DNA from 2 places in the Mycobacterium sp. E2238 genome. Region 2 is predicted to be linked to the other one. Evidence: riboswitches for the same ligand, from Rfam matches in the RefSeq annotation. Region 2 holds a riboswitch; the other holds the start of a gene.

Region 1 (3,401 bases), on a different contig from region 2:
CAACGCGTCGTCGCGTTCCTGGGCGCGCGGATGCCCCTTGGCCAGGTCGGCGGAGTGGGCGGCGATCTTGTAGGCGATCACCCCGTCCTTGACGTCCTTGCGGTCCGGCAGCCCCAGGTGCTCCTTGGGCGTCACGTAGCACAGCATCGCGGTGCCGGCCTGCGCGATGATGGCCGCGCCGATCGCCGAGGTGATGTGGTCGTAGGCCGGCGCGATGTCAGTGGCCAGCGGGCCCAGCGTGTAGAACGGGGCCTCCTCGCACAGCTCCTCTTCCAGCCGCACATTCTCGACGATCTTGTGCATCGGGACGTGTCCCGGTCCCTCGATCATCACCTGCGCGCCGCGGGCTTTCGCGATCTTGGTCAGCTCGCCCAGGGTGCGCAGCTCGGCGAACTGCGCGGCGTCGTTGGCGTCGGCGATCGACCCCGGCCGCAGCCCGTCGCCGAGCGAGAAGGTGACGTCGTAGCGGGCGAAGATGTCGCAGAGCTCCTCGAAGTTGGTGTAGAGGAACGACTCCCGGTGATGGGCCAGGCACCAGGCCGCCATGATCGACCCGCCGCGGGACACGATGCCGGTGACCCGCTTGGCGGTCAGCGGCACGTACCGCAGCAGCACGCCGGCGTGCACGGTCATGTAGTCCACGCCCTGCTCGCACTGCTCGATCACGGTGTCGCGGTAGATCTCCCACGTGAGTTCCGTCGGGTCGCCCTTCACCTTTTCCAGCGCCTGGTAGATGGGCACGGTGCCGACCGGGACGGGGGAGTTGCGCAGGATCCACTCGCGGGTTTCGTGGATGTTCTTGCCGGTGGACAGGTCCATGATGGTGTCCGCACCCCAGCGGGTGGCCCACACCATCTTGTCGACCTCCTCGGCGATCGACGACGTCACCGCGGAGTTGCCGATGTTGGCGTTGACCTTCACCGCGAAGGCCTTGCCGATGATCATCGGCTCGATCTCGGAGTGGTTGTGGTTGGCGGGGATCACCGCGCGGCCGCGGGCGACCTCGTCGCGCACCAGCTCGGCGGGCATGTCCTCGCGGGCGGCGATGTATGCCATCTCGGCCGTGATCTCGCCGGCCCGCGCCCGCTGCAGCTGGGTGCCGCGGTCGCGGACCACCCCCGGCCGCGCCGGCAGCCCGGTCGTCAGGTCGATGACAGCGTGCGCGTCGGTGTACGGGCCGGAGGTGTCGTAGAGGTCGAAGTGGTCGCCGGTGGACAGGTGCACGCGCCGGAACGGGACGCGAGCACCGGGGAACCCCTCGACGTCGCGGTAGACCTTGCTGCTGCCTGCGATGGGTCCCGTGGTGACGGAAGCCTCGACGGCTTGGGAAAGGACATCAGTCATTTTTCATCTCCCTACGCCGGCATTACCCGGTCAGGTTCGTACGGTCGACGGCCCCAGCCGTCCTCTCAGCGCATTCGACGTGCGCTCCCGCGTTTTTGGATGGTCCGCACGCGACGTTACCCCCACCCCGGACCTGCTGGCATGTGGGCGCGCCTTTTGGTCAGGGCGGTAGCCGGTGGTATCCCCCTGGTGTAAGGATGCAAACGTGCAAGAGCAAGGGGAAACGGACGGGCCGACGGCCGACACGTCCCGCAGCGGCCACGAGCTGAGTCCGCCCGAGGCGGCCGCCTGTCATCTCAACGTCGGCACGTTTCGGTTCTGGTTCATCGGTGAGCGCTGGGAGTGGTCCGACGAGGTGGCCAGGATGCACGGTTACGAACCGGGCACCGTCGAGCCCACGACGAAGCTGTTGTTGTCGCACAAGCACCCCGACGACCGCCGGCACGTCCAGGAGGTGCTCGACTACGCCCTGCAGTCGGCGGAGTCCTTCTCCAGTCGGCACCGGTTCCTCGACACGTCCGGCAACGTGCACGACGCGATCGTCGTGGCCGACCGCATGCACGACGAGTCGGGCGCCGTGGTGGGCACCGCGGGCTATTACATCGACCTCACCAACACGTTCGACGAAACCCGGCAAGAGGTGCTCGACGAAGCCCTGCCCGACCTCTTCGAAAACCGCGCGGCGATCGAGCAGGCCAAGGGCGTGCTGATGTTCGTCTACCGGGTCAGCGCCGAGCAGGCGTTTCGCGTGCTGCAGTGGCGGTCGCAAGAGACCAACGTGAAGCTGCGTGCGCTGGCCCGGCAACTACTCGCCGAGGTGACTACCCTCGAAGGCTCGACGGCCACTCTGCAGGGTCAGTTCGATCATCTGCTGTTGACGGTGCACGAACGGATAACCGCCGAGTCCGCCGGGTAACCAGAGGAATACGCGAACGCGGCAGCCCGCAAACAGTTAGTGTTCCTAGACGCTCCGAGCGGCGCACGCCGCGCATTCGGACGACTGTGAAAGGCGCTGGAGTTGTTGGCGGTGGAACATGAGTCTCTCGAGGATGCGGTCGTCGTGCGCGTTGCGGGCGCCGTCGACTCCAGTACCGTCGAAGAGGTAGCCACTCACCTGAACGCCGCGCTCAAGTTGGCCGAGACTCACCCGGCCCGGCTGGTGGTCGTCGACCTGCAGGCCGTCGACTTCTTCGGCAGCGCGGCGTTGAACGCCGTGCTCGAGTGCCACGACGAAGGCAAGGAAGCCGGGACGGCCGTCCGCCTGGTCGCCAACAACGACCAAGTGCTTCGTCCGATCGAGGTGACCGAACTGGATCGGATCTTCGACATCTACCCGACGCTGCCCGAGGCTCTGCAACACAAGCGACAGCAATGAACCCGGCGCTGCCGCCCGACCTGGCGGCTGCGGTCGAGCTGGGCGGCGAGATGGGCCGCCGCTTCGCCGAATTCGACTGGGACGCCCATCCGTTGGGATCGCCGCGGGGCTGGTCCGCCGAGGTGCGCGCGGCCGTGGCGATCGCCCTGACCTCGCGGTTCCCCATCGTGCTCTGGTTAGGGCCGGAAAACCTCTTCCTGATGTACAACGACGGCTACGCGCAGATCCTGGGAGACAAGCACCCCGCGGCCCTGGGTTGCCCCGCGGAGCAGGTGTGGTGGGAAATCTGGGAGCAGATCTCCCCGATGCTCACCAGCGTGATGGAGACCGGCGTCGCGACCTGGTCCGACGACCTGATGCTGCAGCTCATCACCGGTGGTGAATCCCAGGAGCGGTATTTCACCTTCACCTACAGCCCCATCATCGGCGGCGACGGTGGGGTCCCGGCCGTTTTCTGCGCGGTGATCGAAACGACCGACCGGGTGTTGAGTGAGCGTCGGCTCCACTTGCTCAACGCGGTCGCGACCGCCGTGATGGACGCGCACGCCATCGACAACGCGGTGAGCAGCACCGTCGCGATATGCGAGGCGCAGCCGCTGGACTTGCCGTTCATTGCCGTCTACGTAGCGGACGACGAGGCGGCGCGCGACAGCACGCTGCGAGGGGCCACGCCGTCGATCCG
Region 2 (3,401 bases):
GACCCCTGCGGCTCGGTCGACGGGTGCGCCAGCTCAACCGTCACGAGTTATCAGCCCTCATCTTTCGCGGCCACCGGAACGCTGCACGAACCTCTATAAGCGAATTCTAAGAGAATGTTGCGGCGGATGGGTGGAGGCAGACCAATTGACCAGGCGATCACGTGCATATCCTGAACTCGTGCAGGGCGACGGTGACGGTTGGGTGGTCTCCCACAGCGGCGCCCATTACTGGGGCCGGTACGGCGCGGCCGGTCTGCTGCTGCGGGCCCCGCGGCCGGACGGCACCCCGGCGGTGCTGCTGCAGCATCGCGCGGTGTGGAGCCATCAGGGCGGAACCTGGGGTTTGCCGGGCGGCGCCCGCGACAGCCACGAGACGCCGGAGGAGACCGCGGTCCGCGAGGCGCACGAGGAGGCCGGCCTGCACGGCGAGTTGCTGACCGTGCGGTCGACGGTGGTCACGGCCGAGGTCGGCGGGCTCGGCGGCGCCCGTTGGACCTATACCACGGTGGTCGCCGACGCCGCCGAGTTGCTGCACACCGTGCCCAACGGGGAGAGCGCCGAGATGCGCTGGGTCGCCGAGGACGAGGTGGCCGAGCTGCCGCTGCATCCCGGCTTCGCCGCGAGCTGGCACCGGCTGCGCACGGCCACGGCGCTGGTGCCCCTGGGCCACGCCGACGAACGGCGGCGGCACCTGCCCCGCACGATGGAGATCGAGGACGGCGTCTTCGTCTGGTGCATGCCCGGGGACGCCGACGAGGAGCCGTCGCACCTCAGCCGGCGGATCAGCTCGCTGCTGCAAGCGCCGCACTGAGCCGCTGCGCCGCGGCCCGCGGGTCGGCGGCCGCCGTGATCGCCCGCACCACCACGATCCGCCGCGCGCCGGCGGCGAGCACCTCGGGCAGTCGCCGCTCGTCGATGCCGCCGATCGCGAACCACGGCTTTGCGCCGCCGAGGTCGGCGGCCGACCGCACCAGCCCCAGGCCCGGCGCCTCCCGCCCCGGTTTGGTCGGGGTGGGCCAGCACGGGCCGACGCAGAAATAGTCCGCCTCGCCCGCCGCGGCGGCCGCGGCCTGATCGCGGTCATGGCTCGACAGGCCGAGCAGCGTGTCCGGGCCGACGATTTCGCGGGCCACCTCCAGCGGCAGGTCACCCTGCCCGAGGTGCAGCACATCGGCGCCCGCCGCGCGGGCGATGTCCGCCCGGTCATTCACCGCGAACAGGGCGCCGTGCCGGCGGGCCGCGTCGGCCAGGATCTCGCACGCCGCCAGCTCGTCGCGAGCCTCGAGGGCCCCGAACCGCTGCTCACCGGGCGACCCCTTGTCGCGCAGCTGGATGATATCGACCCCGCCGGCCAGCGCGGCGTCGGCGAACTCGCCCAGATCGCCGCGCTCCCGGCGCGCGTCGGTACACAGATATAACCGCGCGGCCGCCAGGCGGATAACTCGCTGATGCACACCGCGACGCTAGCGCGCTAGCGTGGAAGCCGAAGAACTTACAGACACGGGAGTCCCGGGTAGTCATCTGCGGGGCTGAGAGTGGGCACAGCCAGGTCAGCGGGACCTGCCCTTACCGTCACACCTGATCCGGGTCATGCCGGCGAAGGGAGGCCAAGGATGCCAACAGACCCTGGGTCGTTGGCCGTCATCGGCGGGGGCGTCATCGGGCTGTCGGTGGCGCGCCGCGCCGCGCAGGCCGGATGGTCGGTCCGGGTGCACCGCACTTCCGAGCGGGGCGCGTCCTGGGTCGCCGGCGGCATGCTGGCCCCGCACAGCGAAGGCTGGCCCGGTGAGGAGCGGCTGCTGCAGCTGGGGCTGGAGTCGCTGCGGCTGTGGCGCGAGGGCGGCTTCACCGACGGGCTTCCCCCGCAGGTGATCACCGCCCGCGAGTCGCTGGTGGTGGCCGTCGACCGGGCCGACGTCGCCGACCTGCGCACCGTCGCCGACTGGCTGTCCGCGCAGGGGCATCCGGTGGTCTGGGAGTCGGCCGCCCGGGATCTGGAACCGCTGCTGGCGCAAGGCATCCGGCACGGCTTTCGGGCCCCCACCGAGCTGGCGGTGGACAACCGCGCGGTGCTGGACGCCCTGGCCGCGGAATGCGAGCGCCTCGGCGTGCGATGGGCCCCGCCGGCGCACGAACTGTCCGCGGTCGACGGCGACGCGGTCGTGATCGCCAACGGCATCGACGCCCCCGCGCTTTGGCCCGGCCTGCCGGTGCGCCCGGTCAAGGGCGAGGTGTTGCGCCTGCGCTGGCGCCGGGGGTGTATGCCGGTGCCGCAGCGCGTCATTCGAGCCCGCGTGCACGGGCGGCAGGTGTACCTGGTTCCCCGTGCGGACGGGGTGGTGGTCGGGGCCACCCAATACGAACACGGGCGCGACACCGCCCCGGTGGTCTCCGGAGTGCGCGACCTGCTCGACGACGCGTGTGCGGTGTTGCCCGCGCTCGGCGAGTACGAACTCGCCGAGTGCGCCGCCGGCCTGCGCCCGATGACACCGGACAACCTGCCCCTGGTGCAACGCCTGGACGAGCGAACCCTGGTGGCCGGCGGCCACGGCCGATCCGGGTTTCTGCTGGCGCCATGGACCGCCGAACAGATCGTCGGTCAACTGGCGCCGGTCGGAGCGCCGTCATGATCGTGGTGGTCAACGAGCAGCAGGTCGATGTCGACGAGCAGACGACGGTGGCCGCGCTGCTGCAGTCGCTGGGTTACCCGGAGCGGGGCGTCGCGGTGGCGATGGGTGACGCCGTGTTGCCGCGATCCAATTGGACGACAACGCTTTTCGATGGTGCGCGGCTCGAGGTGGTGACGGCGGTGCAGGGTGGCTGAATTGAAACTCACGATCGGCGATCGCAGCTTCGCCTCCCGGCTCATCATGGGCACCGGGGGGGCGACCAGCCTGGCAGCGCTGGAGGAGGCGTTGGTCGCGTCGGGCACCGAGTTGACCACCGTCGCGATGCGGCGCGTCGACGCCGACGGCGGGACGGGGCTGCTGGATCTGCTCAACCGGCTCGGCATCACGCCGCTGCCCAATACCGCGGGGTGCCGCAGCGCGGCGGAGGCGGTGTTAACCGCGCAGTTGGCCCGCGAGGCGCTCAACACCAACTGGGTCAAGCTGGAGGTGATCGCCGACGAGCGCACGCTGCTGCCCGACGCGGTCGAATTGGTCCGGGCCGCAGAGCAACTGGTCGACGACGGGTTTGTCGTCCTGCCCTACACCAATGACGACCCCGTGTTGGCGCGTCGGCTCGAAGACGCCGGTTGCGCGGCGGTGATGCCGCTGGGTTCGCCGATCGGCACCGGCCTGGGCATCACCAACCCGCACAACATCGAGATGATCGTCGCCCGGGCCGGCGTTCCGGTGGTGCTCGACGCCGGCATCGGAACCGCCAGCGACGCCGCGCTG

The links. A riboswitch is a leader RNA that binds a small molecule or an ion and turns the genes downstream of it on or off. The one in region 2 is predicted to bind thiamine pyrophosphate.
Region 1: it holds a riboswitch for thiamine pyrophosphate, as region 2 does, so the genes downstream of both, thiC (phosphomethylpyrimidine synthase ThiC) here and thiO (glycine oxidase ThiO) in region 2, are expected to answer to the same signal.

The regions. Positions count from the first base shown of each region.
Region 1 is NZ_LZKF01000197.1:5,642-9,042, reverse strand. Features, by position in the region: gene thiC (phosphomethylpyrimidine synthase ThiC) at 1-1,344, opposite strand, end outside; TPP riboswitch at 1,336-1,445, opposite strand; gene A5711_RS18275 (PAS and ANTAR domain-containing protein) at 1,610-2,260, shown strand; gene A5711_RS18270 (STAS domain-containing protein) at 2,357-2,719, shown strand; gene A5711_RS18265 (ATP-binding protein) at 2,716-3,401, shown strand, end outside.
Region 2 is NZ_LZKF01000033.1:5,657-9,057, reverse strand. Features, by position in the region: gene glnX (protein kinase G-activating protein GlnX) at 1-44, opposite strand, end outside; gene A5711_RS02800 (NUDIX hydrolase) at 179-811, shown strand; gene thiE (thiamine phosphate synthase) at 783-1,454, opposite strand; TPP riboswitch at 1,491-1,622, shown strand; gene thiO (glycine oxidase ThiO) at 1,614-2,630, shown strand; gene thiS (sulfur carrier protein ThiS) at 2,627-2,824, shown strand; gene A5711_RS02780 (thiazole synthase) at 2,817-3,401, shown strand, end outside.